Regions from separate parts of the Pantoea nemavictus genome, predicted to be linked through region 2. Evidence: predicted binding sites of a transcription regulator. Region 2 holds the regulator's gene; each other region holds the start of a gene.

What was found. Region 2 encodes PurR, which represses purine synthesis genes. Its sites were predicted from a motif close to CANGCAAACGTTTGCNTG; they were not measured.
Region 1: rbsD (D-ribose pyranase) is a predicted target of PurR. The motif match lies at 1,642-1,659, and genes of this name have one in related genera.
Region 3: pyrC (dihydroorotase) is a predicted target of PurR. The motif match lies at 1,453-1,470, and genes of this name have one in related genera.
Region 4: purM (phosphoribosylformylglycinamidine cyclo-ligase) is a predicted target of PurR. The motif match lies at 1,740-1,757, and genes of this name have one in related genera.

What each region holds. Positions count from the first base shown of each region.
Region 1 covers NZ_JBBGZW010000001.1:2,074,658-2,077,768, forward strand. The annotation lists gene rbsA (ribose ABC transporter ATP-binding protein RbsA) at 1-1,201, opposite strand, end outside; gene rbsD (D-ribose pyranase) at 1,209-1,628, opposite strand; gene WH298_RS09535 (YgiW/YdeI family stress tolerance OB fold protein) at 1,801-2,196, opposite strand; gene qseB (quorum sensing response regulator transcription factor QseB) at 2,377-3,039, shown strand; gene qseC (quorum sensing histidine kinase QseC) at 3,036-3,111, shown strand, end outside.
Region 2 covers NZ_JBBGZW010000001.1:3,967,307-3,970,417, reverse strand. The annotation lists gene WH298_RS18335 (C40 family peptidase) at 61-852, shown strand; gene cydH (cytochrome bd-I oxidase subunit CydH) at 909-998, opposite strand; gene purR (HTH-type transcriptional repressor PurR) at 1,272-2,297, shown strand; gene punR (DNA-binding transcriptional activator PunR) at 2,294-3,111, opposite strand, start outside.
Region 3 covers NZ_JBBGZW010000001.1:3,734,227-3,737,337, forward strand. The annotation lists gene dinI (DNA damage-inducible protein I) at 26-271, opposite strand; gene pyrC (dihydroorotase) at 340-1,386, opposite strand; gene WH298_RS17170 (lipoprotein) at 1,522-2,085, opposite strand; gene grxB (glutaredoxin 2) at 2,198-2,845, opposite strand; gene mdtH (multidrug efflux MFS transporter MdtH) at 2,935-3,111, opposite strand, start outside.
Region 4 covers NZ_JBBGZW010000001.1:869,040-872,150, forward strand. The annotation lists gene uraA (uracil permease) at 1-828, opposite strand, end outside; gene upp (uracil phosphoribosyltransferase) at 952-1,578, opposite strand; gene purM (phosphoribosylformylglycinamidine cyclo-ligase) at 1,820-2,860, shown strand; gene purN (phosphoribosylglycinamide formyltransferase) at 2,857-3,111, shown strand, end outside.

The DNA.
Region 1 (3,111 bases), 1.9 Mb from region 2:
GATTACCACCGGACAGCAGGCCAATCGGCTGCTCCATTGAGGGGGTTTTGACGTTGAACAGGCGGATAAAATCGCCCACCGCCAGCTGCTCGTCACTGTGTCGGAGATTGCCCGCGCCGGTACTGAAATAGCGCAGCGCGGTCAGCGACATGTTCTCTTTCACCGACATGCCAAGCACCAGGCCATCGCGCTTGCGGTCTTCAGAGATATAAACGATGCCGTTTGCTAAGCCATCCTGCGGTGAGCGGGTCATGATCTCGCGGCCATTCAGCGTCACTTTGCCTTTGCTGCGCGGCAAGGCGCCATACAGCACTTTCATCAATTCGGTCCGGCCCGCGCCCATCAGGCCGGACACGCCAAGGATTTCCCCTTTGCGCAGCGTAAAGCTGACATCATCGACGCCCGGCCCGCTCAGGTTTTCTACTTTTAAGCGGATCTCACCCGGCTGTTGATCGATGCGCGGATATTGATCTTCCAGCTTGCGGCCGACCATCATCTCGATCAGGCTCTCTTCGCTCAGATCGCTGACCGCACGCTCGGCGATAAACTGCCCATCGCGGAACACGGTGACGTCATCGCAAATCTCGAAGATCTCTTTCATGCGGTGCGAGATATAGACGATGCCGCAGCCCTGCGCTTTCAGTTCATTAATCACGCGGAACAACGACAGCGTTTCGGTATCGGTTAGCGCATCGGTCGGTTCATCCATAATGATGACTTTCGACTCGAAGCTGAGCACTTTGGCGATCTCGACCATCTGCTGATCGCCAATCGACAAATCGCCCACCAGCTTGTGGCTGCTAAAACGCAGATTGAGGCGCTTTAACAGCGCATCCGCCGCGGCGTACATCTTTTTCCATTCGATGCGGCCAAAGCGGTTAACAAATTCACGGCCAAGGAAAATATTCTCGGCAACAGTCAGTTGTGGAATCAGGTTCAGTTCCTGATGGATGATGCCAATGCCCGCTTCCTGAGACGCTTTTGGGCCAGAGAACGCCACATCCTTACCTAGCCACTGCATGGAACCGGCGTCCATGCTGTAAATGCCGGTAAGCACTTTCATCATGGTGGATTTACCGGCACCGTTTTCACCCACCAGCGCCATGACGCGGCCAGGATAGACGGCAAGCGAGGCGCCATTCAGCGCTTTCACGCCAGGAAACGACTTTTCAATCCCTTTGAGTTGCAATAGCGGTTGCATAACGGCCTCAGAAGGTCACGCCAGCGCTCAGGATGACATTCGCATACGGAGAACACTCTCCGCTGCGAATGACCGCCTGACTACGCTGCGTTTGTTGTTTGAATTGTTCATGGCTGGTGTAACGGATGGTAATGACATTCCCCTGGTGCCGTTGCAAGGCTTCGAGCACGGCGAGCAGTGCGCTGTGGAGCTGCGGATTATGCTGCTTAATCTCCTCCGCCATCAGGGCGCTTTCGACCTGCATCTCCTGCGTGATAACGTCGACCACCTGTAAAAATTCGGGCGTACCCGGCGTTAACGCCAGATCGATGCGCTGTGGACCGGCCGGAATCGGCAAGCCTGCATCTGCAATCGTCAGCGTATCGGTGTGCCCCAGGCGGGCAATCACATGAGAGACTTCAGCGTTTAACAAGCGACCTTTTTTCATTTCTTCCACTCCACAGCGAAACGTTTCGCTGATCGGGAGTGTATAAAATGCGCGCGGCAACTCAATGACGGCATCACGGAAATGTGATCGCCATCGAAACGTTTCGCTTGTACCAGAGAGAATTTGAGTTTGGTGGGATTGCGGAGCCGCTTACACGGCCCCGGGGAGGAAATTATGGCAGTTTACGCACCTGTTTCACGTCCAGTTCGATGGAGTTGAAATCTTTATCCAGTTCACCGGTCAGTTCTACCTGATCCTTCGGTGAGATGGTTAAACCGTTCCAGCGCTTATGATCGATTTCGACCTTCATGGTGCCAGTGGCATCACGGAACTGATAATCCTCATCACCAATTTGCTTCTCTAGCGTACCGCGCACGGTAATCCAGCTATCGTCTTTCATCTCTTCGGCCTGTTTCACCGTAACAACACTGGTGTTATCAGCTTTGAAACCACCAGACTTAACCTGCGCCGTTGGTGCATTCGGATCAATAAAGCCACCCTGCTGGGCGGCAAGTACCGGCGTAGCGGCCAGCGCGATAACGGCTAATAGAGCTGCAGACTTTTTCATAAATGACCTCTTTTTCATCAATGTGTCGGATTACGGGAGCTATTTCACCACAAGGTTCTTAACAGGATCTTAAGAAAACGCATTGCGCGTACATTCATGAAAAATAGTCTATTTGCCGCGATTTTCGCTGTACAAGAGTGATTGTGCTTCGTATAACTCCGTTTAACAGAAGGAGACGTAATGCGCATTTTACTGATTGAAGATGACACGCTGATTGGTGACGGATTAAAAGTCGGGCTCACCAAACTCGGCTTCAGCGTGGACTGGTTTGTCTCCGGCGAAAGCGGGTTTCAAGCGTTAACAGCGGCCCCCTGGGATGCGGTGGTGCTGGATCTGTCGCTGCCCGAGCGCGACGGTCTGGATATCCTGCGCCAATGGCGCCAGCAAGGACACGATGTGCCAGTTCTGATCCTTACCGCGCGTGATGCGCTCGATCAGCGTGTGCAGGGATTGCAGCTCGGCGCCGATGATTACCTGTGCAAGCCGTTTGCGCTGACAGAAGTGGCGGCGCGCTTGCAGGCGCTGATCCGTCGTCGTCACGGGCAACTACAGCCCGAACTCAAACACGGCAAGGTGGTGATGGCGCCCGGCAGCCACAGCGTAATGTGCGATGGCGAAGCCGTCAGCCTGAAGAGCCGTGAACTGGCGCTGCTGGAGCTGTTTCTGCGCAACCCTGGCCGCGTGCTGACGCGCAGTCAGCTGGAAGAAAAACTGTATAGCTGGAATGAGGATGTCTCCAGCAATGCGGTGGAAGTGCACATTCATCATCTGCGTAAAAAACTCGGTAGCCAGTTTATTCGCACCGTGCATGGTGTGGGCTATACGCTGGGAGCGGCGGAATGAGTCTGTTTCTGCGCCTCGCCATCGGCTTTGTGCTGCTGATTCTGTTATGCGGCGGACTTGCCGGCCTCAGCG
Region 2 (3,111 bases):
GATTTCTCTCACTTTGCCGCAGTCTGTTTTCATTCAGCCTGCTTAACCTGTAACCGGATTATGCGTCTACTGATTACGCTTTTCATACTGGCTTTAGCCCAACTGTTCTTTAATGTGGCCGCTGCATCTCCGCATGCGCCCGTTAACGCCAGTACGTTAAAAGCAGAGAAAAAGAGCGCACGTGAAGACGAGCGCCGCAAACGACGTCCGGTGAAAACCACAACTAAAAAATCGCGCCTGACTGCCGTCCAAAAATTCAAACTCAAAAAACAGACACCGACAGAAACCGCGCTGCACAAAACCACCAGCAAAAAATCCTCGCTGAAACTCTCCGGTAAGAAATACGGTCATCAACGCCTAGCGAAAAAGTCATCTGCGATTGAAGTTGATGATGAAGCCATAGCGCTTACCGGCATCAAAATGAGCAAAGCACATCGTCAGCGCTATCAAAAAGCGCGTGAGACGGCGATGACCAAATTAATGGGCCAGCTTGGCAAACCCTATCAGTGGGGCGGTACCTCACCTCACACCGGCTTCGATTGCAGCGGCCTGGTGTGGTACGCCTATAAAGACCTGGTAAAGTTCAAATTCCCGCGCACCGCCAATGAAATGTATCACCTGCGCGATGCGGCACCGATAAAGCGTGAAATGCTGGAGAAAGGGGATCTGGTGTTCTTCCGCATCAACAATCGCGGCACCGCCGATCATGTCGGTGTTTATCTCGGCAATGGCAAATTCATTCAGTCACCGCGCACGGGTAAAGATATTCAGATTAGCGCATTAGGTGAGGATTACTGGCAGAAACACTATGTAGGCGCGCGTCGTATGATGACGCCAAAAACCATTCGCTAGCGGTTGCGCAACGCCAATAAAAAAGCCGGATGCTGTTAACAGCTCCGGCTTTTTTGTTAATGCATGATCGCGGTAAAGCTGAATGCGATAATCATTAACAGTGCGCCAACCGTCGTCATTAGCGCCAGCTTCAAATCAGTATTCATCACGCCTCCTTAGTCACACAATCTTTAGGGTTAAAGCGATTTTCGCACAGCAGTGGGCAAAAATCTCGTGTTATCCGCGCTAGCTTGCTAGAATCGCCGCCTTTCGTTGCGCAACAGATTTCGCGCCTGCTGTATTTACAGCATGATGAAGTGATTTCGCCTGCTAAACACCCCCATTTCGCCCGCTTTTTGGGCTGTAAAAGCATTAGCAGACGCAAACGTTTAACAATATACTTATCAGTAAGTTGCGATAATCCCAGGAGTACCATTTTCATGGCAACAATTAAAGATGTCGCGAAGCGCGCCGGTGTTTCAACCACCACGGTTTCGCATGTCATCAACAAAACGCGTTTCGTTGCGGAAGAGACGCGTAACGCCGTATGGGAAGCGATCAAAGAATTGCATTACTCGCCAAGTGCCGTGGCGCGTAGTCTGAAAGTGAATCACACCAAAACTCTGGGCCTGCTGGCAACGTCGAGCGAAGCGCCCTACTTTGCCGAAATTATTGAAGCGGTAGAAAATCACTGCTTCGATCGCGGCTATACGCTGATTCTCGGCAACGCGCACAACGATTTGCAGAAACAGCGCGCTTATCTGTCGATGATGGCGCAAAAACGCGTCGATGGTTTGCTGGTGATGTGTTCTGAGTATCCGGACGATCTGCTGCAAATGCTGGAAGAGAACCGCAATATCCCGATGGTGGTGATGGATTGGGGCGCTTCACGCGGTGATTTTACCGATACAGTGCAGGACAACGCGTTTCAGGGTGGCTATCTCGCGGGGCGTTATCTGATTGAACGCGGTCATCGCGACATTGGCGCGATTCCCGGCCAGATGGAGCGCAACACCGGCGGCGGACGTCACGCGGGTTTCCTGCAGGCGATGAACGAGGCGGGCATTGCGGTACGTTCAGAATGGGTGGTTCAGGGCGATTTTGAACCTGAATCAGGTTACCAGGCGATGCAGCAGATTTTAAACCAGAAACAGCGGCCAACCGCCGTATTCTGCGGGGGCGACATCATGGCCATGGGCGCGATTTGTGCCGCCGATGAGATGGGTTTACGTGTGCCACAGGATATCTCGGTAATTGGTTACGACAACGTGCGCAACGCGCGCTATTTCACTCCAGCCCTGACGACCGTGCACCAGCCGAAAGCCGAACTGGGTGAAAAAGCGCTGGAAATGCTATTGGATCGCATCACCAGTAAACGCGAAGATCCGCAAACCATTGAGGTGCAGCCAACGCTGATTGAGCGTCGCTCAGTGGCGGATGGCCCGTTCCGCGACTATCGCCGCTAAACCGAGACTTCGCTGAGCCATTCGTGGTTCAGCGTTTCAGCATCCCCGAGATATACCAGTAACCATTCCAGTGCCGGTGACGCACGTTGTTCAGCCCAGCTGACGCAACACGGACTATCCGGAAAGGCTTGCGGCAATGGCAATTCTACCAAACGGTGATTATTCAGCAGCGGCCGCGCCAGATGACCCGGCACCATTCCGACGCACAATCCCGCCTGCAGGCACTCCAGCCCGGCTTCCCAATCCGGCACCACCAGCCGCCGCTGATTATCCAGCGTCCATGTCATACGACGCGGCAGCGCACGCGAGGTGTCTTCCAGCACCAGGGATGGCCACACACGCAGCGTTTCATCATCCAGCAGTTCACTGTTGACCAAAGGATGATCGGGGCTCACCACGCAGCGCCAGTTAAGCGCGCCCATATCCTGAAAAGCAAAGCGCCCGCCGACCGGGATCGCCTGAGTGGCACCAATCGCCACATCAACACGTCCGTCAGCCAGGGCATCCCACACGCCATTGAACACCTCAAAGCTGATGATCAACTCCATATCTGGAAAATGACGATAGAAATCCTTTACCAGTTGTCGGGTGCGCTGCGGTTTTACAATGCAGTCAACGGCTATGCTTAACTCACCGCGCCAGCCATTGGCCAGCTGCTGGCACTGCCTGCGCGTTGCCAGCATTTTTTTGATAACAGACCGCCCCTCCCGCACAAAATGTTCGCCGGCCGGCGTCATTACCACCTCGCGATGTTGACGTTCGAACAGCGGCACCGCCAGCCAGGTTTCAAGCTGACGTACCGTATAGCTGACAG
Region 3 (3,111 bases), 230 kb from region 2:
CCCGGCAAAAACGGCACAGTGGCAGTTAATCGTTATTAAACCAGTCGTCAGCGCTTTCCCAGGTTTCTTGTAATAGTTCGCTGATGCGCTCACGTGACGCTTTACAGCCACCAAAGACGCTGAGCTGATTGCCGCCGGCATAACGGACTTTGACGTGATGATCGTCGTCAGGAAAATCCTGCGTAATGCGACGGACCAGTTCGATGCTCAGTGCGTCCAGTGCACCTGTGGGCAGGGGCGAAGTTTTTGCTACGGTAATTTCAACACGCATAGAAGCCTCCGGAATAATATACTGTTTATTTGTACAGTATAGTTATCCCGAAGGCAAGCAGCATTGAATTAATCTTTAATGCGCCAGTTCAGGGTTTCACCGGCAAGGAACGGCACCAACGTATCGTCAGCCAGCGCAATACTCTCCTCAACCTTCCAGGACTCACGCACCAGCGTTATGGTGCCTTCGTTCAACGGCAGACCATAGAAATTGGCGCCGTTCTCAGAGCAGAAAGCTTCGAAATGTTCTAACGCATGCAACTCTTCAAATACCGTGGCGTAAGCCGGCAGCGAGGTAGGGGCATTAAACACGCCTGCACAACCGCAGCTGGCCTCTTTCAGGTGGCGCAGATGCGGTGCGGTATCGGTACCGAGAAATACACGACGATTACCGCTGGCGACCAGCTTGCGCAGCGCTTCCTGATGGATATTGCGCTTCAGAATCGGCAAGCAATAGAGATGGGGACGTACGCCGCCCACCAGCATGTGGTTTCGGTTAAACATCAGGTGCTGCGGCGTAATTGTTGCGCCCAGCAGATCGTTACCTGCAGCCAGATACTCGGCGGCTTCTTGGGTGGTGATATGTTCCATCACCACTTTCAACGCCGGGAACTGTTTGCGCAGCGGTTCCAGCACGGTTTCGATAAAGCGGGCTTCACGGTCAAAAATATCGATATGCGCATCGGTCACTTCGCCGTGCACCAGCATTGGCATTCCGATTTGCTGCATGCGATCCAGCACCTTAGCAATGGAAGCGATGTTGGTGACACCATGGCTGGAGTTGGTGGTGGCGTGTGCAGGATAGAGTTTGGCTGCGGTAAAGGTCCCGTCACGGAAACCGCGTTCGATCTCATCAGGATCGAGCGAATCGGTGAGGTAGCAGGTCATCAGCGGAGTAAAAGCATGCTCAGCAGGCAACGCGGCCAGAATACGTTCGCGATAGGCTACGGCAGCCGCCACGCTAATGACCGGTGGCACCAGATTTGGCATGACAATCGCACGACCATTCACGGCGCTGGTATAAGGCAGCACGGCGTTAAGCATCGCGCCATCGCGCAGATGGATGTGCCAGTCGTCAGGGCGGCGAATAGTGATTTGCTGAGGTTGGGCTGTCATTCAAAAAGACTCCGGCTGAGAAGAAAACGAGAGGCGCGTTTAGGCCGGGGAGTAATCATAAGGATGTGGGCAACCGTTTGCACGGGATTTTATCGTGACATACAAAAACCGCACCCGAAGGTGCGGTTGCGTGGATTATTCGGTAAACGGAATCACTAATTGTCCCGGTTTTACTTCAATCCCTTTAGCGAGTTTCTTCGCCAGCGCTTCGCCTTTACTGCGGTCTGCACTCAGCACATAGGCCGGCTTCTCATTGAAGTAGCGTTTCAGCGACTCATTGAGATAAGGCGTCAGCGTTTTCATGATTGAAGCCATTTTCTCTGGCTGCACCTGCGCATCAACAATTTCCATATCATGCAGATAAATCGCGCCTTCCTGGGCGTTATACACCGGCTGCGCCTTCATCTTCAGCAGCATTTCTGCCTGCTGCGGACCAAAGAGCGAGCTGACATTGATATTGGCTTTACCGGAAAGCGTGATTTTGCCCGGCTCTTCGCGGCCAATTTGGCTATTGAGTTCACTCAGCACGATATGCGCATTTACCAGCCCGGAAACGCCGATGTCTTTTTCAAAGTTATTGCGCTTTTGCAGCGCCTGATTCACTTCCTGCTCGCTGATGGTGTATTGCGTTAATTGGTTACAGCCGCTGAGTAGCACGGCTAAAAACAGGGCCAGCAGCCCGGAAAACGCCTTTTTCATAGTGTCCTCATCCTGATCGAAACGGCAAAACAGCGATAGCCTGCCTGAATATGGACAAGGTGTCACCAGGCCAGAGCTGAGAAGCGCGACTGCGCTTCTCATTGCAGGATGATTAAGCGGCGATAGAGGAGAGGAGATTAACCTGGGTTTGTTTCGCCATATTGTCGCGATAATCGGCCACACGGCTCGGCCATTCAATGCCGCTAACCAGCGTCAGGGAGCGCAGCAGCGGGAACAGATGAATGTCATCTTCGGAAAGCTCGCCGTTAACGGCGTTAGGTTTGACAATCAACTTATCGAGCTGGCGCAGATCATCGCTGATGTTTTTAATCAGACCCGGCGCGTGTTTACGCAATTCGGTGAAGTCACCGATGCTGGCCTGTTTTTTCTCGCTAAAGTAGCGGCGTGCTTCCGGCGTGGCAAATTCGGCAAAGGACGCATCGGCGATGCGCGGTATCAGCAGCTTATTGACGTAGCCGTTCACGCGGCGCAGCCAGTCGCTAATCGCGGGATTACTTTTGCCATTCAGCAGCGGTTCATGATCGGATTTATCCACCAGACGTACAATATCCATGCTTTCCGGCACGGCACTGCCATCGGCTTTTTGCAGAATCGGCGCCATTTTCTGGCCAATCAACCTCTTCGGTGTTTGCTCATCGTCATTGAGCATCACGATCAGTTCTAACGGCAGATTTTTTAACCCGAAAATCATGCGTGCCTTCACGCAGAAAGGGCAGTGATCGTAGATGTAAAGTTTCATCCCGTTTCTCCTGTGGTTCTCAGGGTGACGGAGGTCACCCTTTTTTCGGACGTGCGGGAAGTATGGAAGAGATCTTTGGCCGGGGCAAACTAGCTGCTGAAAATCGCCGGAGCCACCGGGCGCGGCTGGAACTGCCACCACAGAGCGAAAAGCGTGACCATGCCCACGCTGCTGAGCAGCATCCACGGCAGTTCGGGTAGCGCCCATTGCTGGCCCATATCGAACATCCAGCCGCCGCCGGAATAGCCGATTAAGCCGCCAATGGC
Region 4 (3,111 bases), 3.1 Mb from region 2:
GATCATGGTCGACAAACCGTTGGCGAACATGGAGCGGTGCAGGCCAGGATCGCGGATCAGATCTTTCTTCACGATATTGGCGGTGACCACTAAGTGGCCGACGTGCTCGGCAATGACCACCAGCGCGGCCGGCAGAATGGTCAGCATCGCCACCCACTCAAAACGCGGCGTATAGAAGGTTGGCAGCGCAAACCACGGTGCATTTTCCACCGCAGTCCAGTCCACAATTCCCATGCCGTAAGAGAGCGCATAGCCGACCAACACGCCGACTAAAATCGGGATGATGGCGAGGAAACCGCGGAACAGCACCGAACCAAAGACCGTGACCGCCAGCGTCACCATGGAGATGATCACCGTTTTGCTGTCTGGCGAAGTACCGTCAGCAGGCAGCAAGCCAGCCATATTCGCCGCTACGCCCGCCAGTTCCAGACCGATAACCGCCACAATCGCGCCCATCGCCGCCGGAGGGAACATCACGTCAAGCCAGCCGGTACCGGCTTTTTTCACGATCAACGCCACCACGCAGAACAGGAAACCACAGAGGATAAAACCGCCGAGCGCCACTTCATAACCGAGCGGCAACAGCAGCAGCACCGGCGAAATAAAGGCAAAGCTTGAACCGAGATAAGCGGGGATTTTTCCTTTACAGATAAACAGATACAGCAGCGTGCCGACGCCGTTAAACAGCAACACCGTGGCCGGGTTGATGTGAAACAGAATCGGCACCAGCACGGTGGCGCCGAACATGGCGAACAGGTGCTGCAGGCTGAGTGGAATGGTTTGCAGCAGCGGTGGGCGTTCACTAACGCCGATTGCACGACGAGTCATTGTTATCCCCTATCCTCTTCGTTATTCGCGCCATGGCTGCGTTGCCCTGGCGTGAATAACTCAAGGATGACATTGTTGTGTTTTTAGACAAAAAAAAGCCGACTCTCTGGCCGGCTGCTTTCTTTATTTGGTTCCGAAAATCTTGTCGCCGGCATCGCCGAGCCCGGGGATGATGTATCCCTTTTCGTTCAATCCCTGATCGACAGATGCAGTGTACAGCTCCACATCCGGATGCGCTTTTTCTAAAGCCGCAATCCCTTCTGGCGCGGCCACCAGCACCAGCACCTTAATACTGGTACAACCGGCTTTCTTCAGCAGATCGATGGTGGCAATCATCGAACCACCGGTTGCCAGCATCGGATCGACCACCAGCGCCAGGCGCTCTTCAATGTTCGATACCAGCTTCTGGAAATAGGGTACCGGCTCCAGCGTCTCTTCATCACGATACACGCCGACCACGCTGATACGCGCGCTCGGTACGTGCTCAAGCACCCCTTCCATCATGCCGAGGCCAGCACGCAGAATCGGAACAACCGTGATTTTTTTACCTTTGATCTGATCGATTTCGACCGGACCGTTCCAGCCTTCGATGGTGACGCGCTCGGTTTCCAGATCGGCGGTGGCTTCATAGGTCAGCAAGCTGCCCACTTCCGAGGCCAGCTCGCGGAAACGCTTGGTGCTGATATCATGCTCACGCATCAGGCCCAGTTTATGTTTGACCAGCGGGTGTTTGACTTCCACGATCTTCATGATTGTTCTCCCGGAATTGAGTTGAGCTAAAAAAAAATCGCCGGATTATACCGCCTTTTCGCCGCCGCGCCACATGTCATCGGTCAATGGCTTGCCTGAATCTGCTCAAGAGTAAGGATTGGCGAAAATCTGACGCTGTGCAAAGGCAGCGTGAGATGGGACTCGCAAACGTTTGCCTGCGCTGTTAGAATTGCCGCGCTTAATTTTTGCCACCAACCGCAACTCGCGTGGGGATTCCGCAGTGACCGACAAAACCTCTCTCAGCTACAAAGACGCCGGTGTTGATATCGATGCTGGTAACGATCTGGTTGACCGTATTAAAGGCGTAGTGAAAAAAACTCGCCGCCCGGAAGTGATGGGTGGATTGGGTGGATTCGGCGCGCTCTGTGCGCTGCCGCAGAAGTACCGCGAGCCTGTGCTGGTCTCCGGAACCGATGGCGTCGGCACCAAGCTGCGTCTGGCGATGGATCTCAAACGCCATGACAGCATCGGCATCGATCTGGTTGCGATGTGTGTCAACGACCTGATCGTGCAAGGTGCAGAGCCGCTGTTCTTCCTCGATTATTACGCGACCGGCAAGCTGGATGTAGACACGGCTTCCTCGGTGATCACCGGCATTGCCGAAGGCTGCTTGCAGTCTGGCTGTGCGCTGGTGGGCGGCGAAACCGCTGAAATGCCTGGCATGTACCACGGCGAAGATTACGATGTGGCCGGTTTCTGCGTCGGCGTGGTGGAAAAATCAGAAATCATCGACGGTTCGAAAGTGCAGGACGGTGACGTGCTGATCGCGCTGGGTTCCAGCGGTCCACACTCGAACGGTTACTCGCTGGTGCGCAAGATTCTGGAAGTCAGCCAGACCGATCCTGAAACCAAGCAGCTGGAAGGCAAATCATTGGCCGATCACCTGCTGGCGCCGACCCGCATCTACGTGAAAAACATCCTTAGCCTGATTGAACAGGTTGATGTGCATGCGATTTCACATCTGACTGGCGGCGGCTTCTGGGAAAATATCCCACGCGTATTGCCAGACAATACTCAGGCCGTGCTGGAAGAGAGCAGCTGGCAGTGGCCTGCGGTATTCACCTGGATGCAGCAAGCGGGTAATGTTAGCCGCTTTGAAATGTACCGCACCTTTAACTGCGGCGTGGGCATGGTGATTGCGCTGAGCCCGGCAGACGCAGATAAAGCGGTGCAACTGATGAGTGACGCTGGCGAAAAAGCGTGGAAAATCGGTGTGATTAAAGCGTCTGATGCTGAAGAGCGTGTGGTTATCAACCCATGAAAAAACTGGTTGTACTGATCTCCGGCAACGGAAGCAATCTTCAGTCCATCCTCGACGCCTGCGCAAGCGGGCGTATTAACGGCAGCGTCGCTGCCGTTTTCAGTAATAAAGCCAGCGCCTACGGTTTGACGCGTGCGCGGGAAGCCGATGTCGCGCAGCATGCGTTAGCCGCCAGTGATTTTGCCGACCGTGCAGCCTTCGATCACCAGCTAATGCAGGAGATTGACGCGTACGCACCGGATTTGGTGGTG